DNA from 3 places in the Arthrobacter sp. B10-11 genome. Region 3 is predicted to be linked to each of the others. Evidence: riboswitches for the same ligand, from Rfam matches in the RefSeq annotation. Region 3 holds a riboswitch; each other region holds the start of a gene.
What was found. A riboswitch is a leader RNA that binds a small molecule or an ion and turns the genes downstream of it on or off. The one in region 3 is predicted to bind thiamine pyrophosphate.
Positions count from the first base shown of each region.

Region 1: another riboswitch for thiamine pyrophosphate. It lies ahead of thiO (glycine oxidase ThiO); the one in region 3 lies ahead of thiC (phosphomethylpyrimidine synthase ThiC).
Region 2: another riboswitch for thiamine pyrophosphate. It lies ahead of thiD (bifunctional hydroxymethylpyrimidine kinase/phosphomethylpyrimidine kinase); the one in region 3 lies ahead of thiC (phosphomethylpyrimidine synthase ThiC).

Region 1 is NZ_JAWMTH010000001.1:573,809-578,407, forward strand. Features, by position in the region: gene RW112_RS02675 (hypothetical protein) at 1-129, shown strand, start outside; gene RW112_RS02680 (4a-hydroxytetrahydrobiopterin dehydratase) at 174-542, opposite strand; gene RW112_RS02685 (thiazole synthase) at 581-1,402, opposite strand; gene thiS (sulfur carrier protein ThiS) at 1,408-1,644, opposite strand; gene thiO (glycine oxidase ThiO) at 1,641-2,948, opposite strand; TPP riboswitch at 2,935-3,054, opposite strand; gene thiE (thiamine phosphate synthase) at 3,081-3,755, shown strand; gene RW112_RS02705 (ferritin-like fold-containing protein) at 3,756-4,442, opposite strand; gene RW112_RS02710 (RNB domain-containing ribonuclease) at 4,484-4,599, shown strand, end outside.
Region 2 is NZ_JAWMTH010000001.1:100,960-105,558, reverse strand. Features, by position in the region: gene RW112_RS00555 (Rne/Rng family ribonuclease) at 1-2,475, shown strand, start outside; TPP riboswitch at 2,588-2,685, shown strand; gene thiD (bifunctional hydroxymethylpyrimidine kinase/phosphomethylpyrimidine kinase) at 2,668-4,275, shown strand; gene rplU (50S ribosomal protein L21) at 4,597-4,599, shown strand, end outside.
Region 3 is NZ_JAWMTH010000001.1:207,264-211,862, reverse strand. Features, by position in the region: gene thiC (phosphomethylpyrimidine synthase ThiC) at 1-1,656, opposite strand, end outside; TPP riboswitch at 1,651-1,758, opposite strand; gene RW112_RS01090 (amidohydrolase family protein) at 1,863-2,945, shown strand; gene RW112_RS01085 (VOC family protein) at 3,030-3,905, shown strand; gene RW112_RS01080 (hypothetical protein) at 4,018-4,455, shown strand.

The DNA of each region.
Region 1 (4,599 bases), 370 kb from region 3:
CTGACGTGGATCCCGTGGGTGCTTCCCATGGTCCTGGGCACCGGGGCGGCACTCGCCGCCTCGGTGTACCTGGGCCGCAAGCGCGCCCTGCAGGACACGAAGCAGCTGACGGCCGCACTGCGGCTCTGACACGCAGTGCCGGATCCGCTCCGGCCGCCAGTCCGGGTTGTCCGCTAGTCCGGGTTGCCGGTGTCGCCCGCGATCTCTGCTGACCGGTAGCGGCCAGGCTCCGCAGTCGCCGAGACAGCAGCAGCTGCCCGGCTGGCGGCCGCCGCAGCGGCGACGTCACGCTGCGTCACTTCGGTACCGGCGTCGTGCGAGGTGTAGCGGATGAAGACGCGGTTATAGCGCCAGTCCAGGTCCGGGTGGTGGTTCTGTTCCTCAGCCATCTGCCCGACTGCGGCGATCAGCTGGAGCGCTGCAGCCGCCGTCGGCGTCTTGTAGACGGTCACCAGGCCGCCCAGCCGGTATCGCCAGTCGGGAAGGTCCGCCAGTGCGGCGTCGACCTGGGGTCGGGTAAGAACGTCTTCCTTGCCGGTCACCGCTGGCTCCCTTTGCTCGTTGCTGCCGGAATTTCCTGCTACAGGAACTCCGCCCGGCCCTCCATGGCAGACGACGCAAGGGCGTGCTCGCGGCGTGGAATCCGGCCGGCCGATTTCGCCAGCCTACCGGCGATAACGGCGTGTTTGAAGGCCTCCCCCATCATCGCCGGGTTTTGCGCCCGGGTCACTGCCGTTGCGAGCAACACCGCGTCGCAGCCCAGCTCCATGGCCAGGGCAGCGTCGGACGCCGTGCCGATGCCGGCATCCAGCACCACGGGAACGGATGCCCGGGAAACGATGAGTTCGATGTTGTGCGGGTTCAGGATGCCCAGTCCCGTGCCGATGGGCGCCCCGAGGGGCATCACGGCGGTGGCGCCAAGGTTCTCCAGCCGCAGCGCCAGCACGGGGTCGTCATTCGTGTAGGCGAACACCTTGAATCCGCGGTTCACCAGCTGCTCGGTGGCGTCCACCAGCTCCACGGCGTCCGGGAGGAGGGTGTGTTCATCGGCTATCACCTCGAGCTTCACCCAGTCCGTCTCCAGCGCCTCCCGGGCCAGTTCCGCCGTCATGACCGCGTCCCTTGCCGTGAAGCAGCCGGCGGTGTTGGGGAGGACCCGGATGTTGTGGTCCACCAGGAGCTGGAACAGCGAGCCTGTTTCGGCCGGCGAGTAGCGGCGCATGGCCACGGTGGTCAGCTCCGTGCCCGAGGCGAGCAGCGCCGCGCCCAGCCCGTCCAGGCTGGGGGCACCGCCGGTGCCCATGATCAGCCGCGATCCCAGCGGGACGCCGTCCACGATGAACGGGTCCGCGGCCGCCTGCTGCGGGGTCCCTGCCACTCCGGCAACCGTAGTTCCTGCCATAATGCTCAACCTCCCTGTACCGCGGTAACAAGTTCGACGTCGTCGCCCTCGGCGAGCGCCGTCACAAACCACTGGCTGCGGGGCACCACCTCGGAATTCCGCGCCACCGCCACACCCAGCTTCCGGCCGTCGGCCGCCTGCCCGTTGGGGGCAAGGTTCCTGCCGGTGACCTGGCTGATGAGGGTGGTGACGGACGCGCCGTCGTCCACCGCGTGGACCGTGCCGTTCAGTGTGATGTTCATGCTGTTTCCTTGATCGGGGCGGGGGCGGGAAGTTTCGCGGGGGTGGCCGGAGGGCCGGAAAACCGGTGGGGCCGGAACGGCGCCCACCGCGGATCGGCCGTGCCGTCCAGCAGCTGCCTGCAGATGGAAGCTGCCGCGGGAGTGAGCAGGACGCCATGGCGGAAGAATCCGGTGGCAATGATCAGCCCCGGTACGTCACCGCCGGTTCCGGCGTCCGCGACGCGCCCCAGCAGCGGCGCGTTGTCCGGTGTTCCCGGCCGGGCCCGCGCTGTGGCTTCCAGGAGTTCCAGTTCGGCGACCGCGGGTACCAGCACCTGCGCGTCACGAAGCAACTGGTAGACGCCGCCCGCTGAAACAGCTGAGCCGGGCAGCCCTTCGGGCCCGGGCGGCCCTGCCTGGTCCTTGCCGGCTCCCGAGAGTGCGTCTTCGCGCTGGGTGGCCCCGATCACCACCGTGCCGTCCTGCCGGGGCACGATGTAGACGGGGACTCCGTGGACCATGCCGCGGACGGTGGATGTCAGCAGCGGCTGCAGGTAGGCGGGGACACGCAGGCGCAGGATGTCGCCGTACACCGGGCGGAGCGGCAGTTGGAGGCCGGCCGGCAGTCCGCCGAGTGACGCTGCATCCAGCCCGTTGGCGATGATTGTCTCCCCGGCATGCACGGCGCCTCCCCCGGCCAGGCCGACACCGGTGACCCGCCCGTCCTCCCAGAGCAGGCCGGCGGCCCGCTCACGCACGGCGCAGCCCAGCAGGGAGTCCGCAATCAGGGCCAGGAGCCTGCGGGGATCCACCTGGTGGTCGGCCGGGATGTCGAAGGCGCAGGAGATGCCGGGGCTCAGCAACGGCTCGCGGGCACGTGCTTCCCTGACTGTCAGTGGTTCCACTGTGAGGCCGCTGGACCGCTGGGCGCCGCGCAGGTCGGCGAGCGCCCGCCGGTCGGCGGCGTCGGCACCCACGGCGAGGGTCGACGTCGTGAGGTAACCGGTGTCCGGGCCGGCGCCGGCCGGGGCACCGCGTTGCAGTCCGGCGGCGAAGGCGGGCCAAAGCTCCGAGGAGTGGAGCATGAGCTCCAGGAGCTCTTCCTCCTGGTAGTGCAGTTCGCTGACCGGAGCCAGCATGCCGGCCGCGGCCCAGCTCGCGCCCGTACCGGGGGCGTCGTCGATGATCACCACGGACCTGCCCGACTGCCGGGCTTCCCAGGCGATGCCGTGGCCGATGATTCCGCCTCCGATTACGGCGACATCGGCGCTGATGTCCAGGCGCGCGGCGGGGTAGCCTGCTGGAGATTGCGGGGTCACTCTCATCCTTCCCTACGCCGGTACTAACCGGATCAGGTCAAGCGGTCGGCTCTGACGCCCTCTCAGCCCTGCAGCTTTGTGACAGCTGCAGCGGGCTCCCGCGGTACTCCATCAGTTTAGGGGAACTAGGCTGGTGCCATGACCGAGCAAGCCCTCCTCACTGACGCCCGCCTGTACCTCTGCACCGACGCCCGCACCGACCGTGGCGATTTCGGAGACTTCGTTGACGCCGCCTATGCCGGAGGCGTTGACATCATCCAGCTCCGGGACAAGAACCTGGAAGCGGCCGAAGAGCTCGAACTGCTCGACGTGCTGGAAGCCGCGGCCCGCCGCCACGGCCGCCTCTGGTCGGTCAACGACCGCGCGGACATTGCCTCGCTCTCCGGCGCACCCGTGCTCCATGTCGGCCAGAAAGACCTCCCCCTGGCGTCGGCACGCAAGTTCCTCGGCAATGAAGCCGTCATCGGCCTCTCAACGCACAGTCCGGAACAGATCGATGCCGCCATCGCCGCATCACGCGGCCCCGGCGGCCTGGACTACTTCTGCGTCGGGCCGGTGTGGGCCACTCCCACCAAGCCGGGGAGGGCCGCTGTCGGCCTCGACCTGGTCCGCTACGCCGCGGCGGCCGCTGGCGAGGCCGGCACGACGCAGCTGCCGTGGTTCGCCATCGGCGGCATCGACCTGGGCAACGTTGAGCAGGTGGTGGCTGCGGGCGCACAGCGGATCGTGGTGGTCCGCGCCATCACCGAGGCCGATGATCCTGCCGCAGCTGCGCGGTCGCTCCTGGCCGCCCTCGACGCCGGATCCTCCTGACTATCCGGCCAGGCCGAGCTCCGTCATCCGCCGGGAATGGTTCCCTGCCAGCCCGGCGATCAGCCCGCTGACCAGCTCGTTCGCCGCGGCAGTGTCCCCGCCGCCATCCCCGCCGCCGATCAGGCGTCCCAGGAACGCATGCTCATGGCTGACCCGCTGCGCCTGCGTCAGTGCTTCGCCGAGCAGCCGCCTGGCCCATAGCGCAAGCCTGGAGGCGAGCCTGGGATCATCTGCCAAGGCGCCCCTGAGCAGTTCGCGGAGCACCTGTGTCGTCTCATCGGAGGCCTGGACCTCCTCGATGAGTTCCCGTGTGCCCGCGTCGACGTAGCGGGAGATGGCCCGGTAGAAGTCAGCGGAAACCGTATCGATGACATAAGCCTTCATCAGTGATTCGAACCAGTCACCCGGGCGCGTCCGTGAATGGAAGAAGTCCACGGCTGCCTGGAACGGCAGCATGGCGTCCTCAGCGTCGATCCCCATGTCCGCGAGGCGGGAGCTCACCAGCTCGTAGTGCTGGAACTCCACCACGGCAATCCTGCCGAGCACGGCACGGTCGTGGAGGGTGGGCGAATACCGTGCGTCGGCGGCGAACCGTTCGAAGGCCGACAGCTCGCCGTAGGCCATCATTCCGAACAGGTCTGCGATGAAGCGGTTGTAGTGAGCGGTGTCAGCCGGGGATGAGCTCATCGTCCAAGACTAATGGCGCAAATCGAGCTAATCTGACTTTCGTGTCACATCATCGCCTGACTCCCAGTGTCCACGAACAGACCAACCGGCTGGCCGAGGCCCTGAACGCGCTCCGTACGGAGCTGGAGCTGCCCGGGCCGTTCCCCGACGACGTCCT
Region 2 (4,599 bases), 110 kb from region 3:
GACGGCGTGACCTCCCGCCGTCGCCGCCGCCGCCGCCGCGGCGACCAGGACCTTGAGCTGACCGGCGGGGGAGATGACGACCCGCCCAACACGGTGACCCGCGTTCGCGCGCCGCGCGCCATCAGCGAAGCCCCGGTCAACAACCGCGTCACCTCCGTCAAGGGCTCCACCAGGCTTGAAGCCAAGAAGCAGCGCCGCCGCGAATCCCGCGACACCGGCCGCCGCCGCACCGTCATCACCGAGGCCGAGTTCCTGGCGCGCCGTGAATCCGTGGACCGCCAGATGATCGTCCGCCAGCGCGACGACAGAATCCAGATCGGTGTCCTGGAAGACGGCGTCCTGGCGGAACACTTCGTTTCCAAGACGCAGCAGGACTCGCTGATCGGCAACGTGTACCTCGGCAAGGTCCAGAATGTGCTGCCCTCAATGGAAGCTGCCTTCGTCGACATCGGGCGCGGCCGCAACGCAGTCCTTTACGCCGGTGAAGTCAACTGGGACGCCGTCAATCTCGAGGGCAAGCAGCGCCGGATCGAAAACGCACTGAAGTCCGGCGACTCCGTGCTGGTCCAGGTCACCAAGGACCCCGTCGGCCACAAGGGCGCCCGCCTGACCAGCCAGATCTCCCTGCCCGGACGCTACCTCGTGTACGTGCCCGGGGGCTCCATGACCGGCATCTCGCGCAAGCTGCCCGACGTCGAACGCAACCGCCTCAAGCGGATCCTCAAGGACCGCCTGCCGGAGGACGCCGGCGTGATTGTCCGCACCGCGGCCGAGGGCGCGTCCGAGGAAGAGCTGACGCACGACATCAACCGCCTGCGCGCCCAGTGGGAAGGCATCGAAGGCCAGGCCACGTCCACCAAGATCCTTGCCCCGGAGCTCCTCTACGGCGAACCGGACCTCACCATCAAGGTGGTCCGTGACGTCTTCAACGAGGACTTCTCCAAGCTGATCGTCTCCGGCGAGGAAGCCTGGGACACCATCGAGGCGTACGTGACGTACGTGGCTCCGGACCTGGTGGGCCGGCTCGAAAAGTGGACCAAGGACACGGACATCTTCGCGGCGTGGCGGATCGATGAGCAGATCCACAAGGCATTGGACCGCAAGGTCTTCCTGCCCTCCGGCGGCTCCCTCGTGATCGACCGCACCGAAGCCATGACCGTGGTGGACGTCAACACCGGCAAGTTCACCGGCAGCGGCGGCAACCTCGAGGAAACCGTCACCAAAAACAACCTGGAAGCTGCCGAGGAAGTGGTGCGCCAGCTGCGCCTCCGCGACATCGGCGGCATCATCGTCATCGACTTCATCGACATGGTGCTGGAATCGAACCGCGACCTGGTGCTGCGCCGCATGGTGGAGTGCCTCGGCCGCGACCGGACCAAGCACCAGGTTGCCGAAGTGACCTCGCTGGGCCTGGTGCAGATGACCCGAAAGCGCATGGGCACCGGGCTGCTGGAAGTCTTCGGCGAACAGTGCGAGGCCTGTGCCGGCCGCGGCATCGTCACCCACGACGAGCCTGTGGAGCACCGCCGCGCCAACACCGTTGCCGCCGAGCACCACGTGCAGCGGACCGAGATCCAGCAGCAGCAGCCCCGGACGGAGCGCAAGAGCCGCCGCCGCGGCAAGGGAGGCCAGCCGATTTCCGAGGCAGCCCCGTCGGCGCCCGCTCCGGCACACCACGAGCCCACAGAAGCCGAACGCCACGCCAAGGCTGAGGCCACCCGCGTGGCGCTGGCGAACATCGCCGCGGCCGCGCACGCAGCCCACCTGCACGACGCCGAAGCGGGCCATGCGGCCCCGGCCGCAGCAGCCGCGGCACAGGCAGTAGGCCAGGCACTGGCAGCCCAGGCATCCTCCGGCCAGGCACCCTCCGGGCAGGCCGGGACTCCGGCCAGGCCCGGGTCCGCGCCGGCGCAGCCCGCTGCCACGCAGGCAGCTCCTGCCGCGGTACGCCCGTCCAAGGCATCGGAAACCGAGGTGGCTGCTGCCGGACGTCCCGCGGCGGTCCTGACCTTCGGCGGCGAAAAGGTGGCGTTGCCGTTCGTTGAGCATGGCGGAGAAGCGCCTTCCCCGGGAGCTTCCCTGACGCTTGACCGGCTGGCTGAAGCCTTCGCGCACCTTGGCGAGCCTGTCGTGGCCGAAACTCCGGCGGCACCTGCCGAACAGCAGGTTGCGGCTCAGCCTGCGGTTCAGGCACCTGCCCAGGTGCCGGCAGCGCATGCTGCTGAAGCGGACTACACCGATCACACTGCGGTGCAGGGCCGGGCGCGCCGCCCCCGCCGCAACCGGAGCGCCAGCCGTGCCCAGGGCGCAGCGAACGAGACGTCCGTGGAACACCACGAGGCTGCTCCGGTACCTGCGTCAGGTCACACCCACGAAGCAAAGGCACCCGAGCCGGCTCAGAAGGACGCGCCTGCCAAGGCACCCGCCAACGAACCGATCATCCTCGGCGTAGGTGTCCCGGCCTCCGAGCTCTGATCTCAGGGCAGGTTCCACAAACTGACATCGCGGGTGGGGTCCGAGGCAGGCGTAGCAATACGCCGGTTTCGGGCCGCACCCGCGAGTTCGTTGCGGGGAAACAGTAGGCTGGGGGACTGACACGGGGTGCCGCGCACAGGGCCGGCTGAGATCCACACCCGTTGAACCTGTCCGGTTAGCACCGGCGAAGGGATGTCTCCTTTGGCAATATCATTCCTGCCCACGCCTGCCTCCACGGCAACCCCCTCAGCGTCCGGCGGCTCATCATCCGGCGGCGCCCTCCTTCGCCGTACGCCGCGGGTGCTGGCCATCGCCGGCTCCGATCCGTCCGGCGGGGCCGGGATCCAGGCGGACCTCAAGAGCATTGCCGCCAACGGCGGATACGGCATGGCTGCCATCACCGCCTTGACGGCGCAGAACACCCGCGGCGTCCGTGCCGTCCACGTGCCCCCGGCGGACTTCCTGACCGCCCAGCTTGAGGCCATCAGTGATGACATCAGCGTTGACGCCGTCAAGATCGGCATGCTGGGTGACTCTGCGGTGATTGCCGCCGTCCGCGGCTGGCTGCAGAAGTCCCGTCCCGCCGTCGTCGTTCTTGATCCCGTAATGGTCGCCACCAGCGGGGACCGGCTCCTGCAGGAGGCGGCCGAGGCGGAACTGCGTGAACTCCTGCCCCTTGCCGACCTCGTCACTCCGAACCTGGCAGAACTGGCGATGCTCCTCAACGAACCCCTCGCCGGCGACTGGGAAGCGGCACTGGCCCAAGGCAAGCGCCTCGCCGCCCAGGCGGGCACCACCGTCCTGGTCAAGGGCGGACATCTCGACGGCGGTGCCTGCCCCGACGCGCTCGTCAACACCGAAGGGCTGCTCGGCCAGGACGTTGTGGTAGTCCCCGGCGAGCGGATCACCACCAGGAACAGCCACGGCACCGGCTGTTCGCTGTCCTCGGCGATGGCAACTGCGCAGGCACGGCTGGGGGACTGGGAAGCATCCCTGCGGGAAGTGAAGCCGTGGCTGCAGGGAGCGCTCCGGGAAGCCGAAGCACTGGAAGTGGGAACAGGCAACGGCCCGGTCCACCATTTCCACCATCTCGCGCCCAAAGGCGCGGACGCGCCGGCCGAAGGGCAGTTCGCTGCGGTGCTCCGGCAGGACGCCGGGCCGGACCTGGACGACATCTACGGGCTGGACTTCATCCGCGCCCTGGCCGACGGCACCCTCACCGAGCAGCACTTTGCGTATTACCTTGCCCAGGACGCCATTTACCTGAACGGCTATTCCAGGGTCCTGTCCCGTGCCGCCGCCATTGCCCCCACCGAGGCCGAACAGCTTTTCTGGGCGCGCGCGGCCCAGCAATGCCTCGAAGTCGAGTCCGAACTGCACCGGACGTGGCTCAGCACCCGGAAGGTGGACGCAGGCCTGGGGCCCGTGACCAAGTCCTACGTGGACCATCTCCTCGCTTCGTCTGTTTCCGGCAGCTACGGGGTGCTCGTTGCCGCGGTGCTTCCGTGCTTCTGGCTGTACGCCGAGGTGGGCGCCACACTTCACGGACAGTTCCTGGCGGCCGGCTCGCCGGCCAGCCACCCTTACGCCGGGTGGCTCCGTACCTACGCGGACGAGGAGTTCGCCGCAGCCACCAGGGAGGCGGTCCGCATCGCCGACGCTGCGGCCCGGGCGGCGTCCGGGACGGAACGGCAGGCCATGCGGACGGCCTTCCGCCAGTCGTGCCGCTACGAGGTGGACTTTTTCGACGCGCCGAGGCTGCATGCTGCACCGCAGAGGGTTTCGCAGCCGGTAGGATAGTGGGGCACGGTTCCGGAAGTCGTTGCAGCACCAGCCTGTTTTACACAGAGTGGCGCCTATCACGTACTGCCACCGGAGCCAGCCTCATTTGCGGCCGAAGGCAAAATTAGCGTATTCTAGATCTTCGGTGCTTACGCCAACACTTGGGTTATAACCTCAGGACGGTCCGTTTGGATTCCAAACGCATTGTCCGTGGATAACTCATGGGTTCCCCCGGGGAACCCACCGGCGTTGAGGCACAGCGTGAACCAGGCCAAACAATTTGGACCCAGGTTCCGCACGCAAATCTAGTAATAAACGTCGAGAGAAGTGAGTTCCCCAGTG
Region 3 (4,599 bases):
GTCCCTGATGTCCTGGCTGATGCGCATGGAGCAGAACTTGGGCCCGCACATGGAACAGAAATGCGCGGTCTTGGCCGGTTCTGCGGGCAGCGTCTCGTCGTGGAAGGCTTCCGCAGTGACCGGGTCCAGCGAGAGTGCAAACTGGTCCCGCCACCGGAATTCGAACCGGGCCTTGGACAATGCGTCGTCACGTTCGTGCGCGCCCGGGTGGCCCTTCGCGAGGTCCGCCGCGTGGGCGGCGATCTTGTACGTGATCACACCGGTCTTCACGTCGTCCTTGTTCGGCAGGCCCAGGTGTTCCTTGGGCGTGACGTAGCAGAGCATCGCTGTGCCGTAGCGGGCGATCTCCGTGGCGCCGATCGCGGAAGTGATGTGGTCGTAGCCCGGTGCTATGTCCGTGACCAAGGGCCCCAGGGTGTAGAACGGTGCACCCTTGCAGAGTTCCTGCTGGCGTTCCACGTTTTCGCGGACCAGATGGAACGGCACGTGGCCCGGTCCCTCCACCATCACCTGCACATCGAACTCCCAGGCGCGCTGGGTCAGTTCCGCCAGGGTATCCAGTTCGGCGAACTGGGCCGCGTCGTTCGCGTCCGCCGTCGCGCCGGGCCGCAGGCCGTCACCCAGGGAGAACGCGACGTCGTACTTGGCGAAAATTTCGCACAGCTCATCGAAGTGCGTGTAAAGGAAGTTCTCCTGGTGGTGCGAGAGGCACCAGCCAGCCATGATCGAACCGCCCCGCGAAACGATGCCGGTGACCCGGTTGGCCGTCAGGGGCACATAACGCAGCAGGACTCCGGCGTGGATGGTCATGTAGTCCACACCCTGCTCACACTGTTCGATTACGGTGTCGCGGAAGATCTCCCAGGTTAGTTTGTTGGCCTCGCCGTTGACCTTCTCCAGCGCCTGGTAGATGGGCACCGTGCCGATGGGGACGGGGGAGTTGCGGATGATCCACTCACGAGTGGTGTGGATGTCATCACCGGTGGACAGGTCCATCACGGTGTCGGCTCCCCACTGGGTGGCCCACTGCAGTTTGTCCACTTCCTCGGCGATGGAGCTGGTCACGGCCGAGTTGCCGATGTTGGCGTTGATCTTGACGAGGAAGGCTTTGCCGATGATCATCGGCTCGGACTCCGGGTGGTTGATGTTGTTGGGAATGATGGCGCGGCCGGCAGCCACTTCACTCCGGACCAGCTCCACGTCGCAGTTTTCGCGGAGGGCGACGAACTGCATCTCGGGGGTCACCACACCCTGCCGGGCGTAATGCATTTGCGTGACAGTCCTGCCTTCGACGGCACGTCGGGGAACGGGCTGCGCGCCCTTCCACTCCGCGGACGCGGCGCCGCGGCGCACGGCCGACTTGCCGTCGTCGAGCAGGTTCCGTTCCCGGCCGCTGTACGGCTCGGTGTCCGCCCGTGATTCGATCCATCGGGTCCTGAACGGTTCCAGGCCCACCACGGGATCGCTTCCGGGCCCCGCAGTCCGGTACACCCGGAACGGCGCATTTGCTGCCCCGCCGGGGGAGTCCTCCAGGGCGATCTCAGTGACCGGCACCCGGATCCCGGTAGCCTCATCGGTGAGGAACGCCAATGCGTGGGACTTCAGGGACTGCGTTTCTTTTTGGGCAGGGGAGAGCTGTGTTTCTGGTGTATTCACGGAATACTCACTTCCTTCGCCGGCATTACCCGGACAGGTTCAACGGTCGCAGGCTGCGTCAGCCCGATCTCAGCCCCTGCAAGGGCACCCGTGTGGTCGTAGACGAAGCTACCACAAGGCATGGCGCGGGTCCCCAACAACACCGGCTGTGACACCGGGTGCCGGGTGCGGGGCGGTGGCGGGACGGGCAGGGTTAGGCTTGAAGCATGCGTGGCGTCATTGAATTCAGCGGGACCGTGCTCACTGCCCCGGACCGGGAGCGGCGGGGCCTTTGGGCCGTGGACGGCCGGCTGACATTCAGCCGTCCGGCCGCTCCGCCGGACGTGGTGCTTGACGGCTGGGTCCTTCCGGGCCTGGTGGATGCCCACTGCCACATCGGGCTGGGACCCGCCGGTGACGTTCCGGATTCCGTGGCGGAGGAGCAGGCCGTCACGGACCGGAACGCGGGAACACTGCTGGTCCGTGATGCCGGCGCCGTCCACGACACACGCTGGCTCCAGCAGCGCCCGGAGCTGCCCCGGATCATCCGCGCCGGCCGGCATGTAGCCAGGACCGGGCGGTACCTCAGGGGGTTTGCCGTCGAAGTGGAGCCGGACGGCCTGGTCGAGGCAGTGCGGAAGCAGGCCCGCGCGGGTGATGGCTGGGTCAAGCTCGTGGGGGACTGGATAGACCGCGACGCCGGCGACCTCGCGCCGTCGTTCCCTGCCGCCGTGGTGCGGGACGCCGTCCGGGCGGCGCACGATGAAGGGGCCAGGGTGACGGCGCACTGTTTCGCCGAGGACACCCTGGATGACATGCTCGACGCCGGGATCGACTGCATCGAACACGGAACCGGACTCCTGCCCCGGCACCTACCCCGGTTTGTCGACCAGCAGGTTCCGATCGTGCCCACGCTCATCAATATTGCGACCTTCCCGGACATTGCGTCCCGGGCAGAACAGAAGTTTCCGGTGTACGCGGCACACATGCGCGCACTGTGGGAGCGCCGGAACGAACGGATCGTGGAAGCTTTCGAAGCCGGCGTGCCGATCTACGCCGGGACGGATGCGGGCAGCGTCATCCGCCACGGCCGGATCGTGGACGAAATCATCGCGCTCCACACCGCCGGCCTGCCGGCGACGGCGGCCCTCGGCGCTGCGTCGTGGGCCGCCCGGGAGTGGCTGGGAGCGGACGGCATTACCGAAGGTGCCAGTGCCGACGTCGTACTGTGCGACACGGATCCCAGGGTCGATCCGGCCACGCTGCGGGACCTTAGGCACATCGTCCTGCGGGGCAGTCAGCTCCGCTAGGAATAAATTGAAGCTTCAAGTAATTTAACTCTATGTAAGCGTCGCCGGCACCGGCGGCGAAGTTTCGGGAGTTTGGGAGTTGCCATGACCACAGAATCCAGCAGCAAGGACGTCCTGCCTGCCGACCTCGCCATGGGGACGGTGATGCTCAAGGTGGGCGACATCAAGCTGATGACGGACTACTACCAGCGGGCGCTCGGGCTGGAGGTCGTGGCCGAGCAGGACGGCGGCGTGTACCTTGGCCGGCGCGCAAAACCTTTGGTCCACCTGGCACCGGCGCCGGAACTTAACCTCCCGGCCAGGGGTGAAGCCGGGCTGTTCCACACGGCACTGCTCTTCGAGGACCGCCCGTCGCTCGCGGCCACGGTTGCCTCCGCGGCCCGATATGAACCGCGGCTGTTCACGGGAAGCGCCGACCACCTCGTCAGCGAGGCCTTCTACTTCAACGACCCCGAGGGCAACGGCATTGAGCTCTACTGGGACCGCCCGCGTGAGGCCTGGTCCTGGGAGGGTACCAATGTGGTCATGGACAGCCTTGCCCTGCCGCCTCAGCGGTTCCTTCAGGAATTCCTGACCGAAGAGGCGGTGAGCGGGCAGCGCGAGTCCGGCGCCGGCGTCGGCCATGTCCACCTCCAGGTGGGCGACGTACAGTCAGCGCACGACTTCTACGTGCGCACCCTCGGCTTCGAGAAGACGGCCGGATGGCACGGACAGGCCCTGTTCGTCTCGGCCGGCGGGTACCACCACCACATGGCGATGAACGTCTGGAACAGCAGGGGCGCCGGGCCCCGCCGGGACACGCTCGGGCTGGGCGAAGTCCTGATCGAAGTGCCGGGAACGGACGACGTCGGCGCGCTTGCCGACCGTCTGCGGGTTGCAGGCGTGGCGTCGCACCACACCGGAGCCGAGCTGCGGTTTGAGGATCCGTGGCGCAACCGGATCCGCGTGGCCGTCCGCTGACGCTTCGCTGACCTGCGCGTCCTTCTGGGTTAGGCTGAAGCCGGAAGTCCGGGGCGGCATCGAAGCTGCCCGGCCGGACCATCACACCGCCGACGGAATGAGGACGATTTCCATGGGTTTCACCGAAATCTTTGTTGCCACGCACGATGAGGCACTCAAGCGCGCGGGGGCCCTCGACGGCGGCGGGCCAGCGGCCCCGGACGCCCTGCGGATTCCGGACATCAGCGATTTCGAGATCGAGCAGCTGGGCGACCTGGCGGGAGCGGCGGTGCACGCATCCGGCGCGGATTACGAACTGGCCATGGTTGATGTGGCGAGCGATTCGCTCCTGGGTGTGCCCGCCGCGATGGTGCGGGCGCTCGCGGAACTCCTGAGTTATGAGACCGAAGGCGAAGGCAACGTCCTGGATGACGTGGCGGCCAGGTGGGCGGCCGAGGAGGACATGCCTTTTGGCTCCGAAGAGGCCCTCGGCTATGTCCAGCGGCTTGCCCGGATGGCCGGCAGCGTCGACCCGGGCGACCGGACGGGCCTGTACGTCTGGTCGTCCTGACCGGGCCGGCGTGTGTCAAGTCGAAATCCGGGCGCTGATCTGGCACAATGAACAGGTACTTGATCTGCGTGGCCCCTCTCTCCGCGTCCGGATCTTGTCCTTTTAGAACCCCCAAGTACGGCCCGCCCCACGGGTGCAGAACGC